DNA from 2 places in the Cytobacillus sp. Bac17 genome. Region 1 is predicted to be linked to the other one. Evidence: predicted binding sites of a transcription regulator. Region 1 holds the regulator's gene; the other holds the start of a gene.
What was found. Region 1 encodes LexA, which represses DNA repair genes until DNA is damaged. Its sites were predicted from a motif close to CGAACATATGTTCG; they were not measured.

Region 1 (8,188 bases):
TGCTTGTTCACCATATCAAGGAGCTCGAGCTTCATCCAGACTTAGCGTTTGGTGAAGATAACATGGATACTGTTTGTGTCGATTGCCATAACAAATAACATGGCCCAGACTTCAAAAATATGAAGCTAAACAAATGGCAGCATGATGAAAAGTGGAGTATCGATTTTTTTAATTATGTAAACAAATAGTATTAAATAGTTCTAATGAAAGGTGACTTAAATGAATCTTGAAAGATGGATTATAATGGGGGTATTAATACTAAGTATCATGTGTCTCAAGCTGCTAGTACCGGGAGACAAGGTTAGAGAAGCGTGGGTTATCTTTTTATTTCTGCAGGTCATTACATGGCCAGCCGGTTTAATAGCAGTAGAAATGGGTTGGATTGAATATCCGATTCAATTGTACCCTAAGGCAAATTTATATAATAGGACTAGTTTTTCCTTTGAGTTCTTCCTATTCCCGGTAGTCGCCATTATTTTTAGTTTGTATTTTCCAAGGAACAAAAAAGGGTTTGGCTCACTATTGTATTATGTTTTCTTTGCTGGATTTTTTACCTTCTTAGATGCTGTATTAGAATCTAAAACCAAACTGGTTGAGTACCATGAATGGAAATGGTATTGGACACTAGTAACAGTAATGATTGCTCTATATATAAATGATAAATTTTATCGATGGTTTTCTAAAAGATTAATTTTGGTGGACTTAAAATGACCAGAGAAGTCCTGATTTTAGTATGTTCGTGGATTTTATCATTGTACTTGTTATTAAGATATATCCCAACCGAAAGTAAAAGGTTAGCTTGGATAACCTTTATATTTGTTCAATCAATAGCATGGATACATGAATATATACAATTGGTATTTGGATTAGTTGAGTTTCCGTATAGAGAATTTAATAAAGCGACAAATATGAGCTTTTCATTGCATTATATTGTTTATCCCACAATTGCGGTGTTTTTTATACTTTTTTATCCAAAAGAAAAAGGGACAAGAAGAACATTTTTGTACTACTTACTATTTTCAATGGGGATAACAACTTACTCCTATCTTCTCGAAAAATTTAGTTCATTGTATCACTATATTCACTGGAACTGGTTCTTTGGATTAATTACCAACATGATTCTTCTTTATGTTGTAAAGATATATATATTTTGGTTTAAAAAAGGTCTGGTGTAACGAGTTGAAATATCTAGGTTCCCCCCGAGAAATATTAATAGTAAGGATTCTGTGTTAGACGACTAATTTAACCAAGGCAGGGGGCGTAAATTAAGAATAAGAATTAAGAGCTCAGGCGATAAAGGCGTGGCAACAAATCATTTACTTAAAATAAACGCCAGTACAGTGCCCCATATGAAAATCACTAAATAGAATAACCTTTGCAATAGACCGGCGTGCATAGGGATGAAAATTATTAACATATTGAGTGTGACTATGACTAGTAATGTAACTAAACAGTATTGAGTCCAGCGTTTTCCAATTTCTAAAGATTTTGCGTATAGCCAAAGACCGGGCAAAACAGTTATCATGTCAAGTTGAGCTGCTATTGAATGCCAAAATAGATTTATATCTGCTGGTATAAAGCCAGTCACAATATTCCCTAAAGCTAAGATAAGAATAAATATGGTTGCTAGCCGGTTTAGTCCTGTTTTCAAGGGTTTGTGAAAGATATAAAACACCAATGCTGCACTTATATAAAAAAATCCATTGGGCCTTTGCTTATTCCTTTTTTATCTTAGTTTCACTATACTTAATTGCCCATTGGTTCAGCAGAAGGAGCAGTTTTGAAAAAATAGTTAAAGAGGATTTCTAACGGCAAGGATTAGTATTTATGTTTCGTACGCAAGTACATCCCTTGGAGCAACGAACACTACATGAGCAATTACTTTAAAAATTCGAAAACACTCTGTTTGCATGAGCAGGGGGTTTTTACATAGCTAAAATACAAAAACCCCGTTTCTAAGTGAACGAGGTTTTAACTAATTTGTATTTCCCTGCATCTCTCTATTCTTTATGTCTGATCTTTAGGAAATCGAGACATGTCAGCAGTGCATCTCCTCCAAATCCTGCAATTACCGCAAGGAGCACTACCTTTAAGGCAGAGTCAGGATCTGAAGATACGACCAAAAAAACAGCCGCTAAAGCCCCCATGATTACTTCTTCAAAGACCCCCAGATAGATGAATTTTTTTGTCCTTCTGGGTTTGACCATTTTGCCTTCTTTCCGAATATGTCCAACGACACCGACCAGCCCACCAATCAACAAAGCGAAGGTAATGTTCAAAAACATTTTTTCTTCACACTCCTAAAGTCGAGATTTTGGACAAGCGACCTTAGGTTGATTCTCGGTGTATTACCATTATATAGAAAGTGGCTATAAAATAATATGCATAAAAATACCGAATTTTCTGAATAATAAAATAGTCATACATGACTGCAACTTAGTACCAACAGAAAAGGTATCAGTTACTTTCGTATGATTTCACTAATAGCATCAGGTAATAGGAACTGATAACCTTCTTAAAATTGGAAAAAATAAAAAGCAGGCAGTGGCTGCCTGCTTTTTATCATTCTATTAATGCATATGGCGGTATACACCTATAACTTTGCCAAGGATGGAAACATTTCGAAGGATGATAGGTTCCATTGTAGAGTTTTCCGGCTGAAGCCGGATATAGTCTTTTTCTTTAAAGAATCTTTTGACAGTTGCTTCATCTTCCTCTGTCATGGCAACCACGATATCTCCATTATTAGCAGTGCTCTGCTGTTTGACGATGACATAGTCGCCATCAAGGATTCCGGCTTCAATCATACTTTCCCCCATGATTTCAAGCATGAATACATGCTCATCAGCTGGTGCCATTCTTTCTGGAAGAGGGAAGTATTCTTCAACATTTTCAATGGCTGTTATCGGCTGCCCTGCAGTTACTTTACCGACGATCGGAACATTGACTGCACTGACCTTAGGGATGTGAGAAGACTCGTCCAGATCTAAAATTTCAATGGCGCGCGGTTTAGTAGGATCTCTGCGGATCAGCCCTTTGCTTTCAAGACGGGCGAGATGGCCGTGAACTGTTGAGCTTGAAGCCAGGCCGACTGCTTCCCCGATCTCCCTTACAGAAGGCGGATAGCCTCTCAATTTAACTTCCTCTTTAATAAACTCTAATATATCTTGCTGCCTTTTTGATAATTTCACCATCTTTACGCACCTCGTATGTTTTTGTTGTCTCAATTATAGCATCAATTACCATATGATACAAACATAAGTTCGAATTTTTATTGACACAAAACAAATGTTCGGTCTATAATAAAAACATCAAATGCGAACATACATTCTTTTAGAGGTGGTATATCATGCTGAAAAAATTGTGGAAATCATATTCTTATGCTATTATTCTCTTCGTTTTAAGCCTGACAGCATCGTTTATTATGCTCATTCAGATAGAGACACCTGATACGGAAAAGTTTGTGAAAGTCACTGTTGCAGAAGGTGACTCTTTATGGGAAATTGCTGAGAGTTTTTCGGCTGAACATTCGCTGTCTACAGATCAATTTATTAATTGGGTCGAACAAAATAATGAGATAGCGGCAGGCAGGATTTTTCCGGGCGATGAAATTGTTATTCCAGTAAAAGCACTGGATGACGAGCCTTATAAAGAGCTTGCCAGTTCAGACTTTTATGAATAAGGAGAAGTTATGAAAGCAATTATTTACTGCAGGGTTAGTACAACAAAGGATACTCAGGAAACGTCCCTTTCAAGACAGGAAGAAGAGCTGGTGAATCTGGCGAAAAAGCATGATTTTGAAGTAGTCAAGGTGATACGCGAACAGGCCAGTGGATATGACCTTGAAAGAGACGGTATATTGGAGCTTTTAGACTTAATTAAAGAAAAGGATATCAAGGTTGTCCTCATTCAGGATGAAACCAGGCTGGGGCGGGGTAATGCAAAGATAGCGATACTCCATTGCATCCTAAAGGAAGAAGTTCAGCTGTACAGCATTTCGAATAACGGCCAGCTCGAGCTTTCGGAATCAGATTCGATGGTGCTGAACATTGTTGGGATGGTAGAAGAATATCAGAGAAAGCTTCATAACATCAAAATTAGACGCGGCATGCAGCGGGCTGTTGATAAGGGATACCGCCCCGAGAAGAACTTAAGCAATCAGGGAACAAATGGCGGCAGAGAAAGAATAGAGGTGCCGATAGAGGAAATTGTCCGGCTAAGGAAAAACGAGTTAACATTTGCAGAGATTGCTGCAACACTCAGAGGCTTTGGCTATAATATCTCAAAAGCAACAGTCCACAGAAGGTATAAAGAGTATATGGAATCACTTGTTGAATAGAGCACTTTTCTTGTCAAAAGTGTTCTTTTTTAGTATGATGGCAGTTGAGTTTCAGTATTGTTCCATATCTGAAGCTATTGTATAATAAAAACTTCTATCAGAATATCCAAAGGTAAACTTTTGATATAAAGGAGCTTTAATATATGCTGCCAAAACAAAAACTTGCCCGAATTAATGAACTGGCAAAGAAGGCAAAGGAATCAGGTTTAACAGAAGCAGAAGCAAAAGAACAGACTTCTCTCCGCAAAGAGTATTTGGAGACTTTTCGCTCTGGCATGCTGAACACGCTTAAAGGTGTTACAATCGTTGACCCGAAAGGAAATGACGTAACTCCGAAAAAGCTAAAAGACTTCCAAAATAAAAACCGCCTTCACTAATATTATAATTGCAAGGGATACACAATGCTGTATTCCTTCTTTTAATAGAAAGCGGAGATGACTTCTATTACCGGCTATCTCCGCTTTTTTTACATACGCCGGGTCTTTTTGTGTCAATATAGTAACAAACCGGCTTTTTTGTCCTTTTCCTGACCCTATTGGTTGTGAAAAAAAAGGACACCCGATAATATTAAAAGAGTAAAGAATTACTACTCGAAAGGATGTATTGAATGTTTAATCACACAGATGAACTATCCATCAGTTCCATTCGTACTTTATCAATCGACGCCATTGAAAAGGCGAATTCCGGCCATCCGGGGATGCCGATGGGTGCAGCGCCAATGGCTTATACGCTTTGGACACGCTTCATGAACCATAACCCGAAAAATCCTGAATGGTTCAACCGTGACCGTTTCGTCCTTTCTGCTGGACATGGCTCCATGCTTTTATACAGCCTTCTTCATCTTTCTGGCTATGATGTTTCCATGAATGACATTAAAGAGTTCAGACAGTGGGGAAGCAAGACGCCAGGTCACCCTGAATATGGCCATACTCCAGGTGTTGACGCAACAACAGGCCCATTAGGTCAAGGTATTGCAATGGCTGTTGGTATGGCAATGGCTGAACGCCACCTGGCTGCAACATACAACAAAGACAACTTCAATGTTGTTGACCACTATACATACAGCATCTGCGGTGACGGAGACCTTATGGAAGGCGTTTCGGCTGAAGCTGCTTCCCTTGCTGGCCACTTAAAGCTTGGAAGACTGGTTGTTCTATATGATTCAAATGATATCTCACTTGATGGTGACCTTGATAAGTCTTTCTCTGAAAGTGTTGAACAGCGATTCAAGTCATACGGCTGGCAGTATATCCGCGTAGAAGACGGCAATGATCTTCACGAAATTGCAAAAGCAATTGAGGAAGCGAAGCAGGATGAAAACCGACCAACAATGATTGAGGTTAAAACAGTCATTGGCTACGGTTCTCCAAACAAATCAGGTAAATCTGATGTTCACGGCGCTCCACTGGGTGCTGATGAATTGAAATTAACGAAAGAAGCCTATAAGTGGACTTTCGAAGAGGATTTCCATGTTCCTCAGGAAGTATATGATCACTTCAAGCAGCAGGTTGTAGAAAGCGGCTCTAAGAAGCAGCAGGAATGGGAAGACCTTTTTGCACAGTATAAAGAAGCGCATCCTGAGTTAGGAAAACAGCTGGAGCAGGCAATCAATGGCGAGCTTTCAGAAGGCTGGGATAAAGACATCCCTGTTTATGAAGAAGGAAAGAGCCTTGCAAGCCGTGCTTCTTCCGGAGAAGTGCTAAATGCAATCGCACAAAACCTGCCTTCCTTCTTTGGCGGTTCTGCAGACCTTGCAGGCTCCAACAAAACAATGATTAAAGGTACAGGCGACTTTACAGCTGAGTCATTTGACGGCCGCAACATCTGGTTTGGTGTACGTGAATTTGCAATGGGTGCTGCACTTAATGGTATGGCCCTTCACGGCGGATTAAAAGTATTCGGCGGAACATTCTTCGTGTTCTCTGATTACTTGCGCCCGGCAATCCGTCTGGCTGCACTTATGAACCTGCCTGTTACGTATGTATTCACACATGACAGTATCGCTGTAGGTGAAGACGGACCTACACATGAGCCTGTAGAACAGCTTGCTGCATTGCGTGCAATGCCAAACCTATCTGTTGTCCGCCCTGCTGACGGAAATGAAACAGCAGCTGCATGGAAAACAGCAATTGAATCAACAAACAAGCCAACTGCATTAGTATTGACCCGTCAAAACCTTCCTACATTAAAAGGAACGGATTCAGCGGCATACGAAGGAGTACAAAAAGGTGCTTATGTTGTTTCACCAGCTTCCAACAGCAACGCGGATGTATTATTGCTTGCTGCTGGATCTGAGGTTAGCCTGGCTGTTGAAGCACAAAAAGCGCTTGAAGGCGAAGGCATCCATGCATCTGTAGTGAGCATGCCTGCTTGGGACCGCTTCGAAGCTCAATCAAAAGAGTACAAAGAAAGCGTAATTCCTAAGACAGTCAAGAAGCGTCTTGCCATTGAAATGGGATCTTCACTTGGATGGCACCGCTATGCAGGAGACGAAGGCGATGTTCTTGCAATCGATACCTTCGGCGCATCTGCACCAGGTGAGAAGATCATGGAAGAATACGGATTCACAGTTGAAAACGTTGTGGCACGCGTAAAAGCATTGCTGCAGGGATAATATTTACCGGAAAGGGAGAGCTGAGAGGCTCTTCCTTTTTTGTGAGATAGGTTTATATTAAAAAAAACAGGATTATATTTCAGTAAAACCGGGAAAATGACGAAGTAAATATTTTGAGCAGCTATTATAGCAGTTCTCCCAGCAAGAATCCTCATAATCAACTGAATTCTTTGTTTTCGACAAAATTAGTGAAAGTTTTTAACATCTTCAGACACATTCCTTATTTTTGGTTGCTTATAATTGAAAGAAATGGATTGTCCCGGAAGGAGGGGCCAGATGAGAGCTTATCAATTGTATTTAATAGAAGATGAATTTGCGGCCCATTATTTTGGCAGAGAGCGGATGTTTTTTCAGTTGTTTGAAGAGTATGAGCATTCGTCAGGTGAAATGAAGTCTATTCTATCGAAGCAAATTGATTTTGTGACTAAGCCAATCCCGGGTTTGAAAGTGCATCAATACATCCATCAGCAGCTGCAGCGAAAAAAGGACTTTATAATAGAAAAAAGTGCATACTATATAGAGATGAGCAAAAGAAGCAGGGCGAAGCTTGAAGTATTTGAACGGAGCCTGGTTTTAGAAGCGGCCGGCAGCTATGAGGCAGAGACGGTATTTTTCGAAGTACTGCGAAAAAGCGAGTCCTCCTTCCTGGCTGTTGACCTCAAGCATAAGCGCTATGGGTGGCTAAAACCGATAAAAGAGAGAAAATTCGTCTAAAATATGAGAAAAAATGAAGCAAATATTGTATAATAACCTTTGGTCTAGTACACTGTATGATAGACAACATGAAGGAGGAAGTTAGTATGGGTATGTACATTCTAGTTGGTGTACTGGCGCTTCTTGCCGGTGTAGCACTAGGATTTTTCATTGCTCGAAAATATATGATGAGCTACCTGGAGAAAAATCCGCCAATTAATGAACAAATGCTTAAAATGATGATGATGCAAATGGGCATGAAGCCATCTCAGAAGAAGATCAACCAAATGATGAATGCCATGAACAAGCAGACTGGCAAGTAATCAGGGACAAGCATCCCATCTGAAACCACTTTTCTGTTACAATACAAGGAAGGTGGTTTTTTTATTTCCAAAATGAAACCTTCTTTGAAACAGACCGTATTTATACTATGACAAATCATGAAAGGAACGAGCAAATGAAAAAAGTAATTCTTATAGGGCTCCTTACCGTTTCCATGTTATTAAGCGGCTGTTCCGTTCTGGGAGAAGTGAATAATTCCA
Region 2 (8,188 bases), on a different contig from region 1:
TCCAGATAATCATTCCATGTTTCATCCGTAACATTTTCGACTGTAATTTCTTCCTTTTCCTGAACTTCAGGAAAATCAGCTGGATGAATCGCAAATAGCTCTAAATAACCAACCGTAAAATCATCATCCTTCTCAAAGCTGGCCAGAAGTTCTCCGGTAAGCTCCTCGTCATCAGGAAAATAAAATCTTACATGCTTTTGGCCATATTTTTGATGAAAAGTTCTTAAATATTGATGTGCCTCCTCAAACTCTTGAACAGAAGGCATTCTTTTAAAAGCAATAAAGTTGCTGTCATACTGAAGGAGCATGTCAGGGTTATGGTTGTGAATAAAAAGTTCATTTTCCAGTACTGTGTGTCCCGGTTTATGGATATTATTAAAAGTGATTTTTTCCATCGGCTTCTCCTAATATAGCAAACACTTTAGTTTTGCAAAAATTTATATTCTTTATCTGTAATAAGCACATCATGGCAGCGTATTAATTATTCTTTAATTCAAAGGGTACTGCTGTTATCATAAGCACATAGAAAATTCCGGCCATGTTGAGAAATAACCTTGGAAACCTTCTTTTCATACTCTTCCACTTATCAAATTGGAGGAAACTACGGTCATTTTCCGCTTTTGGCACCTGCAGATATATAAGAGACTGCATTTTGAAGATAGCAGTCTCTTTCATCGAATGGATAAAGGATACGGCCGCCGTCTGACCTTTTAAGATCATCTATTATAGCAATTAACCATATTCATTAAAATTACCTCTAATAAATCAGAGATGTTTGAATTATTCTCCGCCGTCATATCATGTATTTTGGGAAATCCTTTTTCTAATCTTTATCAAATATTTCATCAAGTTTGTCTGCATAAAAAGTAATTGCTTTTTTATATTGCAAAACTTCCGGGTCATCAGAAGTTTCGGCCACACACTTTAGGAGCATCTCCATTGCCTCGCTGTGCTGGCCTAAATTATGGAGCGTCATGGAATAAAACACCTGGATTGCACGATTAGCCGGAAACTGGGAGATTCCTTTCTCGAACACCATCTTTGATTTTTCATATTCCCCAAGAGTCCGGTATGTGCTCCCAAGACCCAAAATGGCACCTGGCAGATCAGATTCAGGCAGCCCAAGTTCGATCGCTTTTTCATAATGAGAAACAGCTTTCGATTCCTCCCCTAGAACGTCAAAACTCCAGGCACAATGATAATGAATCACTGGGTTTAAGGGATACTCTTCAGCCAATTTCACAAGCAGAAGGCTGGAATCTTTGTATTTACCGAGATTGCGAAGTACAATCGCTTTTTCTAAGTCCGTGCTCATATGTACCTCCGATCACCGCTTTCTTTCTATTATATCTAAAAATTGCAAATAATGGGTATGGTAAAGCTTTAACTTTTCTGCAAAAATTGAATTATGTCTCGCTGCACTATTCTTTCACTTCAACCGAAGCTATTTCATCAAACATGACCTTCTCAAGAAACCCATCTTCCAATTCCAGATAAATTTTTCTGCCGATGCCGTCCAGCCTGTTTACCCTCCCTGTATATTCGTGGAATAATCCCTCCCGCCAGACTTTTACTATTAGAAAGAAGGCATATTCCATTGCATAGTGAATTTTGTTTTCATAGTCCTCCAATTCATATTCATCTATAAGCGGCTTGTCTTGTGCCATTTGTTCAGTTTCCAATTTTCTTAGCATCGCCCGGTGTTCCGGCATGAAGTGGGCTGGCTGCCATTTTATTTTCCCTCTGTCTTTTAGCGGCATAGTAAATCCCTCCATCCTCTATTATAGAACATTTGTTCTGTTTTTAAACCTGTAAAGCACAAAATCTCAAGCTGGTTCATTTGGATAATAAAAGTACGAGTGGTAAAATAATCTTTAACTCTCTGAAAAGATTGGTGAAACAATGAAGCAGTTTCCTATAAAACACCGGTGGCTCGGACGTTTGCTGGCATCCGATCCCGGGCTTATCCGATTTCAAAAAGCAGGACGGGCCACTTTAAGTTTAATGGCTTCAGTCTTTACGACTTTGTTCATCATGCAATTGGCTGGTGCTGATGCTGATGCCGCTCTCACTCCGGCGATAGTGTCCGGAATGGCAGGCATGCTTGGCATCATGATTGTCATGGATGACTCCAAAAAAGGTAAAATGCTCACAACTGGCCTGCTTGGACTTTCAGCCATGGCAGGGGTATCGATCGGTTCCCTATTGGCGGAAAGCACGGTCTTTATCGATATTGCAATGGTTCTGTTAATCTTCTTAAGCTTTTATTTGACCCGCTTTGGAGTGCGGTATTTTTCTCTATGCATGATTGCATTCATGACACTTTATTTCGCGTCTATTTTAAAACTATCAGGCAGTCAGCTTCCATCCTTCTACTTCGGCATTTGGATTGGGATCGCGTATGCTTTCCTGTTCAATTTCATCCTTTTTCAGGACACCGCGAAAAACCTGAAAAGAAGCATTCGCTCCTTTCATTTCCAAAGTAATTTTACGTTCAATCTCTTAATTGAGGGGATGCAAGCCAAGGAAATGACTCCTCAGCAGCGGGAGGAATTGGGAAGAAACGTGCTGAAGCTCAGGGATTATGCTGTCATGGTTTCGGAGTATATAAATGATGAAGATGTTCAAAAATTATGGCCTGGGCTGACCTCTACTCAGCTAAGGTTATATATTTTTGATGCAGGTATGCTGATTGAAACACTGACAGACTCAATTAGAAGCTTAAAAAAAGCAAATGCCCTTGAAATTGATGAGCTGAGAAAACTCCTGGTTTGGGTAACCCGTTCTCTTCGCGATGCTGAAGTTCTTGCCCAACAATATGAAGAACAAAATCTGCGTGAAGCAGAGCTTGCTGTACAGGCCCTCCGCCTGCTTATTATTGATTTGTTCAGCCGGGAAGACAAACCTGCAGGATGGCTGTTTCTGATCAGGCGGATCGAGTCCATTGCGAACCATGTCATCGAGGGCGGCATAACCATACAGCAGGCACTTCATAAAATGAAAGACAATGAGATTAAATTATCTGAAGAGGCAGCTGAAGGCGAAAGTGAAGATGAACCATCTGAAGAAGATAAGGGCATCAAACCTTCCACCAAAAAAGCTTTTCAGGCATTGACTGCTGCAATCATTTCCATCATTGCCGGCCAGATTCTTTCGCCTGACCAGCCTTATTGGGTTCTTTTAACAGCTTTTATTGTTTTGCTCGGTACCGAATCGATCGGGCGCATTTATACGAAAGGTTTTCAGCGGTCGGTTGGAACAATTATTGGAGCAGTAATTGGATTTACACTTGCAAGAGTGGTCAGCGGCCATTCCGTCCTTGAAATAACGCTGATTTTTGCAGCGGTTTTTTTCGCCTTTTATTTGTTTGAGGTCTCCTATACGTTAATGAGCATGTTTATAACGATGCTGGTTGCTTTTATGTATGACCTTTTACTTGGAGGAATTACATTTTCCCTTATCAGTGCAAGGGTAATCGATACAATTGCCGGTGCCGGCATTGCATTCGGAGTTTCCTTATTTATTTTCCCAAAGAAAACGAAGGAAAAAGTGGCGGATACCTTAAATGACTACTTACAAGAACTGAAACCGTATGTCACTGAGTATGTGAGAAGCTTCCGGGAAGATGTGAACGTTAAGGAGCTTTCAGGCAAAGGCTTCTTATTGGATCAAAAACTTAAAACCATAAACGTTGAAGCACAATCTCTGATAAAAAAACCCGGATCCCCGCGCCATGCTGACGTTAACAGATGGATTACACTATTTTCAGCCATCAACTATTATGCAAGACACCTTGTGGCTTCCTCCTACCGAAAAGGATTCGACTATCCCGATGAGCTGGTCGATGTTTTCATAAGGATTGAAGAAAAGCTTGAATTAAATATTGAGACATTAATGGATTTGATTAAAGATAGCGGAGACGGCATGCTTGTGTATAGTCTTGAAAATGAAAGGGAACAAATTGAACGATTGGCACCAGCAAGGCAGCAATCCCAGCGTGATTTGATTCATCACCTTTATTTCGTCTGGAGAATCAATAAAGCGATTATGGAATTGGCAGAAGATCTTGGTGCAGGGAAGGAGCAATAATCCTCCTTCTCTTTTATATGAATTGGGAGATGCTATTTCAGGATCAATACTAGATTAATTTGCACATTCACATTCTCAATGTACATCAAAAAAAAGAGTATGAAAAAAGGAATCGGATTGCTCCGATTCCTTTTATTTCTTTACTTCTTCTTTCAATTTTATCAATAATTCATCCGAATTCTCCGCTGCAATCAGCTTCCCGTCCACCAGGGCATAAGGTGATTGCCTGCATTCTTTGCATCTGCTCTGGCATTCGTATTCTTTATAGTTAATATTCTTCTGGCTCAGAAATTGATTAAATGCAGCCAAACTCTCTTCTTTTAAAAATTCATCCAGATTCCGCTGACAAAATTCAATCGAAGCCGTTTTTTGCTTTGAGAATAGTTTGTTGATGAGTTTCACCTGATCAAACTTCCTTCTGATTATTCTTTAAAAACTCTAATGGCAATATATATTGCTTTCCCTAATCCATTTGGTAGCAGCCCATTTTTCTCCCTTTCTTACAGGCACACTGCTATGGACTGACAATCGGTCCAGCTGACCCTGAGCATTGCCATAATGGAAGTAAATGGCCGCTCCCTTTTTGGGAACAAATGAAAGTCCAGCTTTAGAAAAGACCGTTTCACCGCCATCCTCCACATCATTCAAATAGATGAGGAACGTTCCAACCCTCTGTCCGCCTTTGCTGGCATCCGCCATGTGGGGGGGAAAGAAATCAAAGTGAGGCTTATATTCTTCACCCAATCCATAGTTTAAGATCTGAAGGCCTTCACCATTTTCTGCAGGATAACCGGTCAATTCAGCAATCCTCGTTTCGATTCTTTCGACCAGTTCATTTTCTTTAAGCCGGAAAGCCATGCTCTTGCTTGTCCTTCCTGAACCCGCCCGTTCTTCTCCAGAACCCCTATCCACCACCAGGGATGGCTGCAGCCGGCTCCTTGAAAGACTGATAAGCTCATCACATTCTTCTGAGCTGAGCACCTGATCCAAATGGAGCACAAATGGCTTTTCATTTCTGGAAAGCACTATTACGTCCTTATCACTCGTATGAAGGATATTCCCCTTCCTGCCTATTTCGGGGACTTCATAAGTATATCGAATCTGCTGCCCTTCTGTCGTCTTAATTGCTTCATTTCCAACAATTTTAAATAAAGTCTCATATGCAAACCGGTTATCGAAACCCTTCTTAATCAAAGCGTTCGCAAGCGCAATCGGACTCACATCACTTTTTAGCGCACCCACAATCCAATCCTTTAGTTCATCTGATATCTGCATAATCTTCGTCATCATCTTCCCCCTGTATGACTCAATGAAAACATCCGTTAGCCAGATATAGAAATATATGTATTTTATTATACTATTATTAATGAATGAACTGAATCGATTTACCTGGTAACTCAGATAGTTCAAATTTGCATATAAACTGATTCTCTTTAGAGTGCCGTTTTAAATTCTTATAGATTCATGGCAACAGTTTTCTCGGCGCTGCTCCCATTTTCGGCTTCATGACTGCCTCATGGCGACCGTTTTCTTACCGCTGCTCTCTTTTTCGGCTTCATGACTGCCTCATGGCGATCGTTTTCTTCTCGCTCCACGACTTTTCGGCTTCATGAAGCTTTCATGGCGACTGTTTTCTTCTCGCTTCACGACTTTTCGGCTTCATGGAGCCTTCATGGCGACTGTTTCTCAGCGCTGTTCTCATTTTGGGCTTCAGGACCTTCACAAAAAAAACAGGATAGAGCATCCCACTCCATCCTGCACCGCTAATTACCCTCCATATTTCTTCTCATTTTCATTAAAACATCGTCAACAATTCTCAGCTCTTCCTTCGTAATACCCGATGTGACGATCGAGTGAAACTCCTCTGTGATGGGATATACATGTTCACTGAGATTTTTGCCGTTTTCGGTTAGATAAACATTCAGAGATCTGCTGTCCTCTTTATTCATGCTTTTTTTGATAAAGCCTTTCTTTTCAAGACTGCTCAGCATTCTGGCAATGTTAGATTTATCTTTATCCAGCCGCCTGGCGATTTCATTTTGGCTTAATCCGTCTTCTTCCCAGAGAAGCATTAGAATCAGGTTCTGCTCCGGGGCAATATTTAAGTGGGCTAATTTAGTCTTAATATAGCTTGTTAAGGTCAGGTCTATTTGATGGATCTTAATGCTTATATAGTCATTAAATCTGGTTTTCATTTAAAATCCCCTATCCTATTTATGGTGGAAAATTTTATTGAAACTAAATTATTCTGTCCTATACACCAGATAACTTTCCTTCACTTATCCAATCATGATTTTCTCTTCTGCAAATTTATATTTGGCCTTTCCTTTTCTTCGGGCAAGTGCAAAAGCGATTGTGATTGGCCCTACTCTTCCTGCAAACATCATAAATGCAATTACCCCTTTTCCTGTTGCACTTAATTCAGGTGTGAGCCCCATCGACATGCCTACCGTGCCAAAAGCGGATATCACCTCGAATAAAAGGACGTTCAATGGAGCATTTTCTGTTATGGATAAAATAAATAAGATAAAGAAGATGAATCCTATTGAATAGACGGTTATTGTAAAAGCTCTGACAATAAGATCCTTTGGAATTCGCCTTCCCATCAGGCTCACTTCATCTTCTTCCTTTATCAGCGCTCTGACTGCAAGAAAAATCAAGACAAAGGTAGTGACTTTAATGCCGCCGGCGGTACCTCCTGATCCCCCTCCAATGAACATGAGCAGCATTGTTACCAGCTGCGAACCTAAAGTTAATTCGCCAGTATTCAAAGAATTAAATCCAGCCGTTCTCGGGACCACACCATGAAAAAAAGCCCCCAATAGTTTATCTTTTAAAGGCAAATTGGCAAGTGTCCCAGGATTATCATATTCAAGCGCAAAGATAAATACTGTTCCGAGAATGTTAAGAATCAGCGTCATCAGGAGGACCAATTTTGTATGCAAAGAGAGCTTTTTCAAACTCTTGTTTCTTTTTACATCAAGTACAACGATATAGCCGATACCTCCGATTATTAACAGGAAGCTGAGTGTCATGATGACAGTAAAATCACCAGCATATTCAGTAACGCTCCTGAATTGGCCCATTATATCGAATCCGGCATTATTAAAGGCAGAAACCGAATGGAAAATGCCATAATACAATGAGCGGGGAAAGCCAAAATCGGACGACCAGCGAATAGCCAATATCAATGCACCGATCATTTCAGCGATTAATGTAAAGCCGACAACGAATTTAACCAGCCTGACCATCCCTTCAATCGAAAGCTGATTTAAAGATTCCTGGATCATCAGCCTTCCTTTCAAACCAATGTTCTTTCCAAGCATGATAGCTATGAGAACCCCAAATGTCATAAATCCAAGGCCGCCAATCTGTATGAGGACCATCAGTACAATCTGGCCAAAAACAGTAAATGTGGTTTGGGTATCCACTACCACGAGACCTGTTACACATACAGCAGAAGTCGCCTCAAAAAGTGCATCGATAAACGATAAATGATGTCTGTCTTTCGTAGCAAAAGGCAGCATCAGCAGCAGTGTGCCTACACCAATTAAGATTAAGAAACCGACCGAAAGCATTTGTGCCGGATTCATTTTTATCCAGTTATAGGATCGTCCCATTCTCCTCATTCTTTTATGCTCCTTATACAATATAAGGCTAACCCCTTATTGGTATTTTTTTATCGGCAAGGCTTATACTCCATGCCTCTCAAATCTGCCAATCCCTTTATTGTGTCCCATTACAATCAGGACGTCGCCCTTTAAAATAACCTCTTCAGCTGATGGAGTAACGATTATTTCCTTCCCGCGCTGAATCCCCACGATATTACAGCCATACTTTGCCCTAATATTCAATTCAGAAAGGGATTTTCCGGCAATTTTATCTGTAGCCACAATCTCAACCATACTGTAATCTTCAGACAGCTCAATATAATCAATCATTTTTTCCGAAACAATATGGTGGGCAATCCGCTTAGCCATATCCCGCTCCGGGTGGATAACACGATCAACGCCAATTTTTTCGAGCACCCTGGCATGATACTCATTATGTGCCTTTGCCCACACCTTTGGAATCCCCATTTCTTTTAATAACAAGGATG

Region 2: a site for LexA is predicted at 1,786-1,799, ahead of NR125_RS19285 (YolD-like family protein). Genes of this name have one in related genera too.

Annotation. Positions count from the first base shown of each region.
Region 1 covers NZ_JALJRC010000001.1:384,967-393,154, reverse strand. The annotation lists gene NR125_RS01980 (HNH endonuclease) at 1-98, shown strand, start outside; gene NR125_RS01975 (CBO0543 family protein) at 220-711, shown strand; gene NR125_RS29575 (CBO0543 family protein) at 708-1,175, shown strand; gene NR125_RS29870 (hypothetical protein) at 1,313-1,675, opposite strand; gene NR125_RS01970 (DUF4257 domain-containing protein) at 2,001-2,285, opposite strand; gene lexA (transcriptional repressor LexA) at 2,571-3,194, opposite strand; gene yneA (cell division suppressor protein YneA) at 3,350-3,682, shown strand; gene NR125_RS01955 (YneB family resolvase-like protein) at 3,692-4,339, shown strand; gene NR125_RS01950 (DUF896 domain-containing protein) at 4,483-4,716, shown strand; gene tkt (transketolase) at 4,947-6,953, shown strand; gene sirA (sporulation inhibitor of replication protein SirA) at 7,230-7,667, shown strand; gene NR125_RS01935 (YneF family protein) at 7,754-7,969, shown strand; gene NR125_RS01930 (DUF6376 family protein) at 8,104-8,188, shown strand, end outside.
Region 2 covers NZ_JALJRC010000018.1:86,178-94,365, forward strand. The annotation lists gene NR125_RS19270 (GNAT family N-acetyltransferase) at 1-395, opposite strand, end outside; gene NR125_RS19275 (hypothetical protein) at 478-720, opposite strand; gene NR125_RS19280 (tetratricopeptide repeat protein) at 824-1,315, opposite strand; gene NR125_RS19285 (YolD-like family protein) at 1,422-1,760, opposite strand; gene NR125_RS19290 (FUSC family protein) at 1,903-4,089, shown strand; gene NR125_RS19295 (DUF1450 domain-containing protein) at 4,222-4,491, opposite strand; gene NR125_RS19300 (2-oxoglutarate-dependent dioxygenase) at 4,528-5,376, opposite strand; gene NR125_RS19305 (MarR family winged helix-turn-helix transcriptional regulator) at 5,853-6,284, opposite strand; gene NR125_RS19310 (TrkH family potassium uptake protein) at 6,369-7,739, opposite strand; gene NR125_RS19315 (potassium channel family protein) at 7,782-8,188, opposite strand, start outside.